Regions from separate parts of the Rahnella sp. ATs2 genome, predicted to be linked through region 1. Evidence: predicted binding sites of a transcription regulator. Region 1 holds the regulator's gene; the other holds the start of a gene.
What was found. The regulator PurR, encoded in region 1, represses purine synthesis genes. The targets are predictions, from matches to a motif close to CANGCAAACGTTTGCNTG.

Region 1 (7,800 bases):
TTTGCGCAAGGATGACCGGAATGGCAAGCGCTAATAAAATCCGCGCCTCTGCAAGGTACTTCTGCACAGATACACCTTTTTTTGTTGATTATATTGAATAAAAAACGCCACGAAGGGTGGCCATAAAGAGTGGGAAATAGTCCGAAGATTGTACATTGTCGGTATTTTTAAGCAAACAAAGCTGTTAACGAGCGGTTAAATAATGAAATGAAAGCAGACCGTGCTATTTCTGCCCGTGAGGATTTGGCTTTCCATTAAATCTGCGGCAAACTGACAACAGTGTCGTTTTTAATACAACAGACTTATGAATTGAGGAAAGGCTATGTTTACCGGAATTATTCAAGGAACCGGAACCGTCGTATCGATCGACGAAAAACCTAATTTCAGAACCCACGTTGTTCGCATGCCGGAAGATATGCTCGACAATCTGCAACTGGGTGCTTCTGTTTCTCATAATGGCTGCTGCCTGACGGTGACAGAGGTCAATGGTGACCTGGTCAGCTTCGACCTGATCAAAGAAACGCTTCGTCTGACCAATTTGGATGATCTCAACGTCGGCGACTCTGTGAATCTGGAACGTGCTGCGCGTTTCAATGATGAAATCGGCGGCCATCTGATGTCGGGACATATTATTTGTACCGCGGAAGTGGCGAAGATTTTGACATCTGAAAATAACCGGCAGATCTGGTTCCGTATGCCACATGAAGATCTGATGAAGTATGTATTACATAAAGGTTATATCGGCATTGATGGTATTAGTCTGACCGTCGGCGAAGTTACCCGTACTCGTTTCTGCGTACATTTAATTCCGGAAACGTTGCAACGTACCACGCTGGGGACTAAACGTCTGGGAGATAAAATCAATATCGAAATCGACCCGCAGACTCAGGCCATTGTCGATACGGTCGAACGCGTTCTGGCCAGCCGTGAAGCTGCAATTGCTACCGCGCAAGCCATGATCGAGAAGTCTGAATAACATCATTTTCAGCCAAATATTTTCCAGAGACTGCAAATAAGAAAAACCGGACTTTCAGGTCCGGTTTTTTTATGTCGTTTAGTTGCTGTTAATGAGGGTTAACGTGGAACGCGCATTCCGCCGTCAACGCCTTCAGGACTGAATACCACTTGCCAGAGCTGAATATCACGAGCCCTGAATGCCCCTGCACAGGCATTGAGATAATACGTGAACATGCGGTGGAAACGATCGCCATATTTTTCTGCCAGTTCAGGCCAGTGTTTCTGGAAACGTTCATGCCACGCCATCAGGGTACGGTCATAATCCGCGCCAATATTGTGCCAGTCTTCCATTACAAACAAAGATTCGCTGGTTTGCGCAATTTGCTGAACTGAAGGCAGGCAGCCGTTAGGGAAGATATATTTATCAATCCACGGGTCGACGTTAAGATCTGTTTTGTTAGAACCAATAGTGTGCAGCAGGAAAATGCCGTCAGGTTTGATATTACGTTTGGCGACATTAAAGTAAGTCTGATAATTCTTCGGACCGACATGTTCGAACATCCCGACCGACACAATCCGGTCAAACTGATCGTTGAGGTCACGGTAATCCTGTAAAAGGATCGTGACATCCAGTCCTTCACATCTTTTTTGCGCGAGTTTTTGTTGTTCTGCGGAAATAGTGACACCTACAACGCTGACACCATAATTACGCGCTGCAAACTCTGACAATCCACCCCAGCCGCAACCAATATCGAGCAAACGCTGCCCCGGTTTTAATTGCAGTTTATCGCAGATCATTTTGAGTTTGGCTTCCTGCGCTTCTTCCAGCGTTGTTGCTTCTTTCCAGTAGCCACAGGAATATTGCATATACGGGTCGAGCATCAGCGTGAATAAATCGTTGCCCAAATCATAATGCTCTTTGCCGACAATCCATGCACGTTTACGCGATTGCAAATTGGTAAGGCGTGCCGCGGCTACCCGCAGAGTGTCTTTAAAATGGTGGGGGAGTTTATTTTCCAAACCTGCACGGAGAACACGCTGGAAAAAAATATCAAGGCGGTCGCATTCCCACCAACCATCCATATAGCTTTCACCCAGACCCAGAGAACCTTCCTGTAAAACACGCTTAAAAAAGTCAGTGTTTTTTACTTTAAGGTCGAAAGGGCGATTACCATTTACCTGGATGTCTGCCATCGCCAGCATTTCACTGGCTATCCGATACCACTGATTATCCTGAATGCTTAGGTCTTCTATACACGATGAACTCATAGCTTCTCCATCACTTTCTCTTCTGACTTATTAACCTGCCGGGAAAAGCAAAGGCTATTTTTTGCAGGTCTTTATGAGAACAGACGACTAGCGCCTCGTCCGATATCCGACACCAACAGAGGAAATTTAGAAGAACGCCTGCGGGCACAAGTCACGCAGGAAAATCATCCTTGAAAAACGTACCAGAAAAAATAGTGTGACGCATTCCGCGCGTCCGGTTTAAGTATGTAATAAAAGTTTTGTAAAAATGCTATTTTATTGGGTTTTGTTGAGTATAGGCTCGCCGGCAGGCATTCTCAATAGTTAATCGTCACGAATGAAAATGACCAGTAAGTGATTGTAACTTATGGTCATTATAACGATTAACTTTCAAGGCTTACTCAGGCTTCCTGCTCCGACTTTTGCTCTGTATATTGCGGATTTTTGTGCCGCACAGACATCCACCGGCCCAAAACTACCAACAATAGTGTAGACAGCATGGTGGTGACTGTCGCTATTAATGGTTGCGCAATAAATGCGGAAACCAGCAAACTGGCGAGGAAACACAATCCCAATTGCAGGGTATTTTGCAACGCAGCCGCTTTCCCTGTATTAGCAGGAAATGGCATTAATGCATTTGCCACAACAATTGGATAGATTGCGCCATTCACCAAAGCCATGAAACAGAACGGGATCAACAAGCTCACCAACCCGGCATCAGTGAACATGGCAACACAGAACAGACCCGCAACACTCAGACCATATCCTGTCAGCAGCCAGGGTAAAATTTTATTCCCATCTACCTTACTGATAAGCAACCGGCAGCCGAAACCACCGAGCAGGAAAGCGATGGTCTGCGGAACATAGCTCAGGCCAATCACGCCCGGCGAATAACCCATATCACTCAGAATAAACGGCGAACCTGTCAGCCAGGCAAAGAAACCGGCGGAACAGGCAGCGTAAATCATGACATTACCGCTGTAAACGCGCGACTTCAGCAACGTGCCAAAGCCCGCTTTTTCGTCAGATTTGTGTTCTGCCGGCTTATTTTCCCGCAGCGTGAAGGTGGCGATAAGCAACAGGGCGGCGACCGCAGTCAGCAGGGCAAATATCGCTTCCCAGTCAAAATGATTGAGCACCCAGGCGCCAAGCAAAGGAGCCAGCGCCGGCGAAAGTGCCACTAAAGGCATAATGCTGGCGAAGGTTTTTTTAGCGACATCCGCTGAAAAACGGTCCACCACGATTGCCTGCCAGGTCACTGCGGCGGCACAGACGCCCATGGCCTGTAAGAAACGCAGCGCCAGAAGGGCGCGCACGTTCTCGACCCAAATCACGCCCAGGCAGCCGACGGCAAACAGTGTCAGGCCCAGCAGTAAAACCGGTTTGCGGCCAATGCGGTCTGACAGCGGTCCCCACAGCAATTGTCCGATGGCGAATCCGCCGAGAAAAATACTCAGGCTGGCGCTGATCATTCCCGGACTGGTCATCAGGCTAATTTGCATTGCGCTGAACGCAGGAAGGTACATATCTGTGGCTAAAAAGCCGAGCATGCTCAGGCCAGCCAGATAGAGCATAAATCCAAAGGAGGGTTTCATTATTATCTCGTTAATTTATTTATTGCAGATGATTTGATGCAGGGATCTGTTCGGAGGCAGATTTTAACGCTTTGATAACAGCGTTGTGAAACGTTAATATTTGCACTCTGCTATCAAAAATATTGAAGGCTAAAATATGTGGTCAGAATACGCTCTGGAAGTCGTTGATGCGGTGGCAAGAACCGGAAGCTTCAGTGCGGCGGCACAGGAACTACATCGGGTCCCTTCTGCCATCAGCTACACCGTTCGTCAGCTCGAACAATGGCTGGCGGTGCCCTTGTTTGAACGTCGACACCGCGACGTCGTTTTAACGCCAGCGGGCAAAGTTTTCGTGGATGAAGCGCGGGTTCTGATAAAAAAAATGATAGCTACAAGACGCCAATGTCAGCAGGTTGCCAACGGCTGGCGGGGCGAGTTACGTATTGCTGTCGACAGAATTGTTAAACCGGCAAGAACCCGGCGACTGGTGCTGGATTTCTATCGTCATTTTCCTGATACGGAGCTGATTATTCATTCCGAAGTGTTTAATGGTGTGTGGGACGCACTGGTTGACGGACGTGCTGATGTGGCAATCGGTGCGACGCGGGCGATACCGGTTGGTGGTCGTTTCAGTTTTCGCGACATGGGGTTTATGGACTGGCACTGCGTGGTCAGCCCGCAGCATCCGCTGGCGCAGTTACCGGGTGCGCTCAGTGATGACCAGCTCAGGCCTTATCCCGCATTGTGTCTTGAAGATACCTCGCGGACGTTGCCTAAGCGTGATACCTGGACACTCGATAACCAGCGGCGTCTGGTTGTGCCGGACTGGACCTGCGCGCTTGAATGTCTGAGTGAAGGTTTATGTGTGGGAATGATGCCGGTACATCGCGTGAGCCATCGCATTGAGCAGCAGACATTGCAGGTTCTGGCGCTGGAGAATACCTTCCCTGACAGCCCGTGTTGCCTCACGTGGGACCAGAGTAATCCGTCACCTTCACTGGCGTGGTTGCTGGAATATATGGGTGATACAGAAACGATGAACCGTGAATGGTTGCGGGACTGAGAAATAAAACGCCTGCAAAAGCAGGCGTTATAAAAGATTAAAGGCAAACATTAACGGCGATAGTCGCGGTACGGGCCATCGGCCACCGAACGACGCTCAACCAGTTTCGGATGCACCTCGATGGTCTGTGATTCTTCACGTTTGCTGACGATGCGGTCGAGTAACATAGTAAAGGCCATCTCACCCAACCGTTCTTTCGGCTGATGCACGGTCGTCAGTGCCGGAGAGAAGTACCGCGCATTACGCACGTTATCGTAACCAATCACCGAAATATCTTGCGGGACGCGCAATCCGAGTTCATCAGCGGCGCAAATTGCGCCCATCGCCATGACATCACCCCCGCAGAAGACGGCGGTGGGGCGTTGTTTCTGCATCAGAATCTTATGCATCGCCTGATAACCTGACTCCGGCTCGAAATCGCCCTGAACCACCCATTCTTCGCGAAGCGGGATATTGGCTTCCGTCAGCGCTTTGACAAAACCCTGGAAACGACCGCCGCCGGTGTTACGCGCGAGTTGTCCCGGGATTACGCCAATATCACGATGCCCGCGTTCGATCAGATAGCGTCCGGCCATATATCCGCCTTCGAAAGCATTGTCGATAATGCTGTCGGTGAAGTTTTTACGCGCTTCGCCCCAGTCCATCACCACCATAGGAATCGAACGATACTCTTCAAGCATATTGAGTAATTCATCAGGGTATTCCGCGCACATGACCAGCAGACCATCGACGCGTTTTTGCGCCAGCATTTGCAGATAGGCCTGTTGTTTTTCCAGATTGTTGTGCGAGTTACACAAGATCAGCGTATAGCCTTTGGAGAAGCAGCTGTTCTCTACGGCTTCAATCACCTCGGCGAAATAGGGCGCTTCACTGGAGGTTGCCAGCAGACCAATTGTCTTGGTGTTATTCACTTTAAGACTACGGGCTACGGCGCTCGGCGAATAATGTAGCTCTTTAATGGCAAGCAGCACTGCTTCCCTGGTTTCTTCGGCGACGAAACGTGTTTTATTGATGACGTGCGACACGGTTGTAGTGGAAACGCCAGCGCGCTTTGCGACATCTTTAATCGTTGCCATGTAAAGAATGACTCCTGAACTTCCGTGCTTCAGCACGTTAGCATTATGTTAATCGTTTGCTTGCGCTGATTACACTGCGGACATCTAAAAGGGCAGTGTAATCATTGGGTGGATTCTTCAGAATGAGGCGTGAAATGCTCTCGGGTGAAATCGACCGGCACACAGGCGTGTTAACCGACAATTTTCTCTTATAATGCATGAAAGTGGAAGTAAAATTGTCATGTTCACATTTTCATTCAGCAGAAGATTTTAAAAGTGAATTATGCGAAAATGCGTTGGCACACATTTAGTGTGGCTAAAAGAAACGCCACAACTTGATCCGAAAGGGGGTTTGATGGACAGCAACCTGAAATTATCGTTGATCACCACGGTATGCGCTTTGCTCATGATTATCGCTTTCAGCTTCACGGCAGTGATGAACTAATCTGGCACTAAGACAGTAGTGAGACGCAACAAAAAAGGGCGATACCTTTCACAGGAATCGCCCTTTTCAATTTTACGCAGTGACCGTTACCGCCGATACTCTTCCCTGCAGAAACTCTTCGTTAAGTGCTATTCAATGGCTGATTAGCGAAACTTCAGACTTAACGAATTGTTTATTATCGGATTGTTTGTGGGGTCATCACCCGACGTGCGCCAACATAGTGGTCTTGCCAGTAATCATCGCCCAGTGAGGTGATTTTGATGTCTTCACCGGTTCTTGGCGACTGAATGAATTTGCCGTTGCCAACATAAACACCCACATGATCCGCTGCGCCGCGGTTGTTGATTCTGAAGAACACCAGATCACCGCTTTCAAGTTCGCCACGTTTCACCGGCGCTGCATCGCGCAGGTGGTACATCTCGTTTGCCGTGCGCGGCATTTTAATGCGGATCAAATCTTTATAAGCGTAATAGACCAGACCGCTGCAATCAAAACCGGTATTCGGAGAAGTTCCTCCCCAGCGATAAGGTTTGCCGACCTGGTGCATCAGCTTAGTCATCGCCGTTTGTTGTGCGTGCTGATAGCGTTTTTTATGTGTCGCACTCAGCGTAATAGGTTTGGTGTCTTCTTCGCGTAATTTTTTACCTTTACGGTGTCGGCCATACGCTTCTTTCTTGCTGATTTTTTCACTGCTTTTTTTGGCAAGCGCTCGTGATTTAGTGGCTTTATCTGTCTTTTTCTCGGCCCGCGTTGTCCTGAGTGTTTTTTCTTTTTTGCTTTCGGCCCGGGTCGTTTTTACGCTTTTCTCAGAAGTTGTCTTGCGTTTGACCAGTTCGGTGCTGCTGACCTTCTTCGATTTTGATGCTTTTTCCTGAGTCTTTTTCTCTGTCACCGGTGCGACTTTTGTTTTTTTACTGGTTTTCGCCGCCACTGTCTTTCGCTTTCGCCGTTCTTCCGGCGTCAGGGAATTAACATGACTCTTTCGCTGATCGGCAGAGACGCGGGTCTGTGGCGACGCATGAGCCATATTAAGAAACAGCTGGGTAAAGAGCAGCACAAAAAGCGTGAACAGTAAGCGCATAGCTTCGTTACCATGAGTGGTTGGGTTAAACATCAGGGATGTCAGAGTATTGCCTAAAAGAACCCGACAAAAAAGCACGAATTGACTCGATTCTAGATCATATTGTGAGAAAAAGTTAATAGCTTTTTTTATGTCGAAATATCCGCCATTTTTAGTCAAAAAAATAACCATTTTTCATCAGGTTAATATTTGAGATAAAGAATGCGATTTGGCAAATCTGACATTATCGTCGAACGGCAAAAATGTTATTCTCGATGAATCTTTAAATATGTGATGTTCAGCGCAGCCGCCAAAAATTGTTTAATAAAATGCCAGTATTGAGAAAGACCCCACAAAAAATGGCGTTTTTATCTGATGGCTGGCGTCGTTACAATAGA
Region 2 (7,800 bases), on a different contig from region 1:
AACGTATGATACGGATAATACAGCAGCACATCCTGCTCGCGGATCGCCGCAAAGCCGTTGCGGAATTTATCGAACCATAAATGGCGCAGGCGTGGCAGAGGGCGGTTGACCAGATTGGCTTTACCGACATTCGGGAAACTGATGAAATCTTTGAAGTTATGGTAACGGCCACCGGCGATCACGGAATCATAGTTCGAGATACCCAACTTGCCGCGCAGTAATTCGACCATTTCATCGGGCATATCGCGCTGATAAACAAAACGCACCGGCTCGGCAGTCAGACGCTGTTTCAGGCTCGATGACATCAGTTCCAGCAGGCTCGATTCCATTTCCGTGACCAGATCGTATTCGGCATCACGGGTCATTTTCATCGAATAGGCATTCAGCGCGTCGTAATCAAAGAAGCCTTTGAAAATATCGTCCAGGCAATAACGCAAAATGTTATCAAGCAGGATCATTGGCTTGCGGCGGCGCGGAGCTTCCGGCGGCAGATTGACGAAGCGCGGCACTTTATCTGAAGGAATTTCCAGCAGCGCATAGTGAATTTCTTCGCCACGGATAATTTCGACCGCCAGATAGGTGTAATCGTCTTTGAGGAACTGCACCAGATTGGTGTCGTGATTAATCAGAATGGGCGTGATGTGCTGGCGCAGATGATGTTTGAAATACTGACGCAACCAGGCTTGCTGATTCTCAGAAACCTGCCGTTCGTTAATCAGGAAGATCTGATTACGCGCCATTTCCAGCAGCAAATCGTTGTAAAGGCTGTCAAATTCCTGATCAATACGCAGAACTTTCGCCTGAATTTTTTTCAGTAAATGACGGGAAGCACCCAGAAAGCCTTGTTCTTCACTGATGAGGATCCGTCGCTTTAAATCGGCAAAACGGACTTTATAGAACTCATCCAGATTATTGGAGTAGATCCCTAAAAAACGCATCCGTTCGATCAGAGGATTGCTTTTGTCTGCCGCTTCCTGCAACACGCGCTCATTGAAGGACAGCCAGCTTAGTTCTTTCTCGATATAAAGCTTTTCCTGACCCATTTTCACTCCGTTCATTTAGCTTGCAACCTGGCCCATACAGGCAAATTTGCCCGAAAACACCGCAATTTAGCTCAGCTTATTCCTCGTGTTACGGGCCATATTTTCAGGTCAGCGCAACAGGAAGTTGTCAGTGAGAGGGGCCTAGTGTCTGCTATCAATATTGCGAAAGATTGACAGGAAAGTCCAACATAACTGGGGATGATTTCAGGAGAGTTTATATCAGGGGAATAAATGAGAGAAAAAGGCAGGAAAAGTCTTACCGGTGAAGGAGTTCTTTTCCCCTCACCGGTAAAGTATGGCCTGATTTTTACTGCGCTAAACTGTACAGCACTAAACTATACAGCACTAAACTACACCGCACTAAACTACACCGCGCTGGCGCCAATCAGTGATTCAGTTTTGACCTGAACCGGTTTGGTTTTGTACTTCGCCAGGAATTGCGGCTGGAAAATACACATGCGGATGGCACTGCGGTATTCACCGTTCACAAAGAATTCCTGTTTCAGTTCACCTTCGATCTCAAACCCTAATTTGCTGTAAATGTGGATCGCCTTTTTATTTTCTTTATCGACGATTAAATACAGTTTGTAGAGGTTCAGAACTGAGAAGGCATAATCCATCGCCAGACGCACGGCATCACCGGCAAAGCCTTTGCCCTGATGTTGCGGGTCAATGATTATCTGAAATTCCGCGCGGCGGTGAATATGATTAATTTCCACCAGCTCCACTAAGCCGACCGGTCCGCTTTCGAATTCTATAATAAAGCGGCGTTCGCTCTGGTCATGGATGTGCTTGTGATACAAGTCGGTCAGTTCGACGAAAGCCTCGTAAGGTTCTTCAAACCAGTAACGCATGATGCTGGCGTTATTATCAAGACGGTGAACAAACGACAGGTCGTCCTTTTCCAGTGGACGTAATCTGACGCTGTTATGGCTAAACATGGGGTGTTCCTCAACTATAAAAGCCGTTTTATGAGGGTAACCTTCGTAAATATGAGGTCTGAAACAACTGTGTTTCAGATGAAGGTCGGCGCACAAACGACGTTTAAACGTGCGCCGGGATGTGCATTATATCGGGTAAAATGTAAACAAATGTCAAATGACGGAAAATAAAAAACCGGCACGTGGCCGGTTTATAGTGAAATCGTGAGGCAAGTACAGATTAATCTTCTGCGTATCCGCGTTCAGAAAGCGGTTTGTTATCCAGAAACGCCTGACCGTTTTGCAGTGATAAACGTCCGTCAACAAACCAGCTGACCACCAGCGGATAAATGCTGTGTTCCTGCGTTTGCACGCGGGCAACCAGCTCTTCTTCCGTATCCTCAGCAAAAACCGGCACTTTGGCCTGTAAAATTACCGGGCCGCCATCAAGTTCTTCCGTCACGAAATGTACGGACGTGCCGTGTTCGGCATCCTGATTTTCAATCGCCTGACGGTGAGTATGCAAACCCGGATATTTCGGCAGCAGGGAAGGGTGGATGTTAATCATGCGCCCCGCAAAACGCTGAACGAATTCGGCGCTCAGGATCCGCATGTAACCGGCGAGAACCACCAGAGAGGGCTTAAAGATTTCAATAGCGTCAGCCAGTGCAACGTCAAAGGCGATGCGATCTTCGTAAGCTTTTACATCCAGCGCATGTGCCGGAATATCGGCTAAACGGGCTCTTTCAAGCCCGTATGCAGCGATTTTATTACTGAAGACTGCACTGATTTCTGCGTTGATTCGTCCCTGCTGGCAGGCATCGATCAGGGCCTGTAAGTTGCTTCCCTCGCCCGATACCAGAACCACAATCCTTTTCATATCCCTACCTGTCGTCTTCAGTGAATAGAGTGACCTGACTGATTACTCAATAACGACGCGCTCAGCGGAGTCAGAGGCCTTAACATAGCCAATTTTCCACGCTTTTTCACCCTTGTCATTCAGTAAAGCAATGGCCTGGTCGGCAAGTTCTGCCGGAAGTGCGACCACCATGCCCACGCCACAGTTAAAGGTGCGGTACATTTCGTGACGGCTGACGTTACCGGTAGTCTGCAACCAGGTGAAGACGTCCGGCCACTGCCAGCTGGCTTCTTCGATGATGACCTGAGTGTTTTCCGGCAGTACGCGCGGAATGTTTTCCCAGAAGCCGCCACCGGTCAGGTGAACGATACCGTGAACGTCCACGTTTTCGATCAGATTGAGGATCGACTTCACGTAAATTTTGGTCGGTGCCAGCAGGTGATCGGCCAGGGATTTGCCTGCCAGCGTGGTGGTTTCCGGGTCAGTGTTGCTGACTTCCAGAATTTTGCGCACCAGGGAGTAACCGTTGGAGTGCGGGCCACTGGCGGCGAGGCCGATCAGCACATCGCCGTCAGCCACTTTGCTGCCATCGATAATTTCTGATTTTTCCACTACGCCAACACAGAATCCGGCGACGTCGTAATCTTCGCCGTGGTACATGCCCGGCATTTCAGCGGTTTCGCCGCCGACTAACGCACAGCCAGACTGTTTACAGCCTTCTGCAATACCGGTGATCACACTGGCGGCGATATCGACGTCCAGTTTGCCGGTGGCGTAATAGTCGAGGAAGAAGAGGGGTTCAGCGCCCTGAACGATCAAATCGTTGACGCACATCGCGACCAGGTCGATACCGATAGTATCGTGGCGCTTTAAATCCATCGCCAGACGCAGCTTAGTGCCAACGCCGTCGGTACCCGAAACCAGCACGGGTTCACGATATTTTTGCGGCAGCGCGCAGAGAGCACCAAAACCCCCTAATCCACCCATAACTTCCGGGCGACGGGTCTGTTTTACTACACCTTTAATGCGATCTACCAATGCGTTACCGGCATCGATATCTACGCCTGCGTCTTTATAGCTGAGAGAGGTTTTGTCGGTCACTGCGAAGTCCCCACGGCGGTTTGGGTTGGTGGTTGAAGAATAAAGCGGGGCAATTCTAACAGTGGAAGCAAACGTTTGCGAGCGCCTTATTCAGAGTCACTATCTATACTTAAAGATACAACACTTAGCCGAAGTCATTGGCGTTGCAGCAAGGTAGCAAACGAGCGAATCCCGATGAGCTGAATTGAGTCAGTGATTCGGGTGAGAGACAGCCGCTAACGCAGCTGCGGCTTCAATGAAGAAGGATAAGTTGATTTGGATCAGGCTAATTGGTATGGCGTTCAAAAAAAATGGCGTTATAATCTCGCGATTTTTTTTTTGCAGCTCAACCACCTTAGGAGAATAAATAATGAAGATCGTCGAGGTGAAACACCCGCTGGTGAAACACAAGCTGGGCCTGATGCGTGAAAACGACATCAGCACGAAACGTTTTCGCGAACTGGCTTCTGAGGTGGGAAGTCTGCTGACGTATGAAGCGACTGCCGATTTAGAAACTGAAAAAGTCACCATCGAAGGCTGGAATGGCCCGGTGGAAATCGATCAGATCAAAGGCAAGAAAATTACTGTCGTGCCAATCCTGCGTGCCGGTCTGGGCATGATGGAAGGCGTACTGGAGCACGTTCCGAGTGCGCGTATCAGCGTCGTCGGCGTGTACCGTGATGAAGAAACCCTGAAACCTGTGCCGTATTTCCAGAAGCTGGTTTCTAACATCGAAGAACGTCTGGCGCTGGTCGTTGACCCGATGCTGGCCACCGGTGGTTCTATGATTGCCACCATCGACCTGCTGAAAAAAGCCGGCTGCCAGAGCATTAAAGTGCTGGTGCTGGTTGCCGCACCGGAAGGGATCGCCGCTCTCGAAGCCGCGCACCCGGACGTTGAACTCTACACCGCCTCGGTGGATCAGGGGCTCAACGAGAAAGGCTACATCATCCCGGGGCTCGGTGATGCGGGCGACAAGATATTTGGTACGAAGTAAGCAATTAGCAATAAGCCGACTAAGCAGTCGGCTTTTTTTTGAGATTTTTTTACCCGCCATTTTTACAGAGGATCACATTCATGACCCGTCGTGTCATCGGGGTAAGCGAACGTCCGCCATTGCTGCAGACAATCCCCCTGAGTTTCCAGCATCTGTTTGCCATGTTTGGTGCCACCGTTCTGGTTCCCATTCTGTTTAAGATAAACCCGGCGACGGTGCTGCTGTTCAATGGCATAGGGACTTTGCTGTATTTATTTGTCTGTAAAGGGAAGATACCGGCGTATCTCGGCTCGAGTTTCGCGTTTATTTCACCTGTGCTGTTGCTGTTGCCGATGGGGTATGAAGTGGCGCTGGGCGGATTTATTGCCTGCGGTTTACTGTTTTGTCTGGTGGCGCTGATTGTTAAGAAAGCCGGGATTGGCTGGATCAACGTGATGTTCCCGCCCGCGGCGATGGGTGCAATCGTGGCTGTCATCGGGCTTGAACTGGCCGGTGTCGCAGCGAATATGGCCGGATTGCTGCCTGCCGATGGCGCAACCGTGGATTCCACCACCATCACCATTTCTCTGGTGACGCTGTCGGTGACGATTCTGGGTTCCGTACTGTTCCGCGGTTTCCTGGCGATTATCCCGATCCTGATTGGCGTGCTGGTCGGTTATGCACTCTCGTTCTTCATGGGCGTAGTGGATGTATCTGCTATTGAAAACGCACACTGGTTCGCGCTGCCAACTTTCTATACGCCGCGTTTTGAATGGGTGGCTATCCTCACCATCCTGCCTGCAGCGCTGGTGGTGATTGCTGAGCACGTCGGGCATCTGGTCGTGACGGCAAACATCGTGAAGAAAGATTTGCTGCGGGATCCGGGTTTGCACCGTTCGATGCTGGCGAACGGTCTTTCTACCGTGCTGTCAGGTTTCTTCGGTTCGACGCCAAACACCACCTACGGCGAAAACATCGGCGTGATGGCGATCACCAAGGTTTACAGCACCTGGGTTATCGGCGGCGCGGCAATTCTGGCTATTCTGCTTTCCTGTATCGGGAAACTGGCGGCGGCCATTCAGGCGGTGCCGGTACCGGTGATGGGCGGCGTCTCGCTGCTGCTTTACGGCGTGATTGGCGCTTCGGGGATCCGCGTACTGATTGAATCGAAAGTCGATTACAACAAAGCGCAGAACCTGATCCTGACTGCGGTGATCCTGATCATCGGCGTCAGCGGAGCGAAGATCCACATCGGTGCTGCTGAGCTGAAAGGCATGGCGCTGGCGACGATCGTCGGTATCTTCCTGAGCCTGTTGTTCAAAGTGATTGAGATTTTCCGCGGCGAAGAAAAGATCATTGACGTGGAAGATGAGCGGGAAAATCCGCCAGTCTGACCGTGATCATTCCTGACCGTCAGGCAGCTGCTTGCCGGTCAGGTGCTCGGATCGCAAGCGGTTGCACCGGGTACAGTTCATTTCACGACGGATCCTTGCTAGAATTCGGCAGTTCCTTTTATTGACGTGACAACATCTGCGGTCTTTATGCCGCTTCGGTTGAGGTGCTTCTGAATACGCCGGCACAGCTTTCCCTGCCACTTTATCTACCCGATGATGAAACCTTTGCCAGTTTTTATCCGGGGGAAAACCCTTCTCTGCTATCTGCCATTCAGAGCGCATTGCATCAGGAACACGGCACCTATATTTATTTCTGGTCACGCGAGGGCGGCGGCCGCAGCCATCTGTTACACGCAGCTTGCGCAGAATTATCGCAGCGCGGCGAAGCGGTGGGGTATGTGCCTTTAGACAAGCGGGCTTATTTCGTGCCGGAAGTGCTGGACGGCATGGAGCATCTGGCGCTGGTGTGTATCGATAATATTGAAGGCATTGCCGGTGATGATGAATGGGAAGCCGCTGTTTTCCATCTCTATAACCGCATTCTTGAAACCGGTCGCACGCGTCTGTTTATTACCGGCGATCGTCCTCCGCGTCAGCTGAATCTCAGCCTGCCGGATCTGGCTTCCCGTCTCGACTGGGGGCAAATCTACAAACTTCAGCCACTTTCCGACGAAGAAAAACTTCAGGCATTGCAGTTACGCGCCAAACTGCGCGGCTTTGAATTGCCGGAAGACGTGGGCCGTTTCCTGTTAAAACGGCTGGACAGGGAAATGCGTACGCTGTTTATGACGCTCGATCAGCTCGATCGCGCATCTATCACCGCGCAACGCAAACTGACGATCCCGTTCGTGAAAGAAATTCTCGGGCTGTGAGCGGAAGGCTTTAATGGGAAAGGACAGCCGGGTTCGTGAACCGAACCCGAATGTACTGGCGGGGTTATAAAATCTCTTTCACCTGTTCCGGCGGACGACCTAAACGCGCTTTGCCGTTGGCAACCACAATCGGACGTTCAATCAGCCGCGGATGATCCGCCATTGCCTGTAACAGTTGTTCCTCGCTCAGGTCTTTATCCTTAAGATTCAGATCCTTATAAATCTGCTCGCCTTTGCGCATCAGTTCCCGCGCCGAGCTAAAGCCCAGCAGCCCCAGCAGTTCTTTCAGCTTATCCACCGACGGCTGAGTTTCCAGATACAAAATCACCTGCGGCTCAATGCCTTCTGCTTCCAGTAATTTCAGGGTCTCACGGCTTTTTGAACACGCCGGGTTGTGGTAAATCGCGACATCATGTGGCATTAAAATTTCTCCATTCTGGCGCTGAAATCAGCCTTTCTGATACTGACGGAATCGCCCCTGCAACTGACGAAGCTGGTCGATGCGTGCGTCGTAACGGGCCTGTTCCAGACTGCCTAGTTTTTGTAATGCGCTGGCGTTGCTCAGCATTTCAATCGCCTGATCCAGACGGCCTATTAACGCCATGCTTTCCGCTCTGGCGGCCAGTTCCTGCGCACGCAAACCCTGCGCCGCAGCT

Region 2: the regulator PurR is predicted to act here: its motif matches at 3,988-4,005, upstream of purM (phosphoribosylformylglycinamidine cyclo-ligase).

What each region holds. Positions count from the first base shown of each region.
Region 1 is NZ_JBLYPL010000019.1:61,968-69,767, forward strand. It holds gene ACJY2G_RS19415 (MATE family efflux transporter) at 1-67, opposite strand, end outside; gene ACJY2G_RS19420 (riboflavin synthase subunit alpha) at 323-976, shown strand; gene cfa (cyclopropane fatty acyl phospholipid synthase) at 1,075-2,226, opposite strand; gene punC (purine nucleoside transporter PunC) at 2,607-3,800, opposite strand; gene punR (DNA-binding transcriptional activator PunR) at 3,937-4,842, shown strand; gene purR (HTH-type transcriptional repressor PurR) at 4,893-5,918, opposite strand; gene cydH (cytochrome bd-I oxidase subunit CydH) at 6,253-6,342, shown strand; gene ACJY2G_RS19450 (C40 family peptidase) at 6,518-7,423, opposite strand; gene ACJY2G_RS19455 (hypothetical protein) at 7,778-7,800, shown strand, end outside.
Region 2 is NZ_JBLYPL010000009.1:55,427-63,226, reverse strand. It holds gene ppk1 (polyphosphate kinase 1) at 1-1,043, opposite strand, end outside; gene speG (spermidine N1-acetyltransferase) at 1,409-1,984, opposite strand; gene purN (phosphoribosylglycinamide formyltransferase) at 2,205-2,843, opposite strand; gene purM (phosphoribosylformylglycinamidine cyclo-ligase) at 2,886-3,923, opposite strand; gene upp (uracil phosphoribosyltransferase) at 4,273-4,899, shown strand; gene uraA (uracil permease) at 4,980-6,272, shown strand; gene hda (DnaA inactivator Hda) at 6,437-7,144, shown strand; gene arsC (arsenate reductase (glutaredoxin)) at 7,209-7,565, opposite strand; gene ACJY2G_RS11280 (M48 family metalloprotease) at 7,593-7,800, opposite strand, start outside.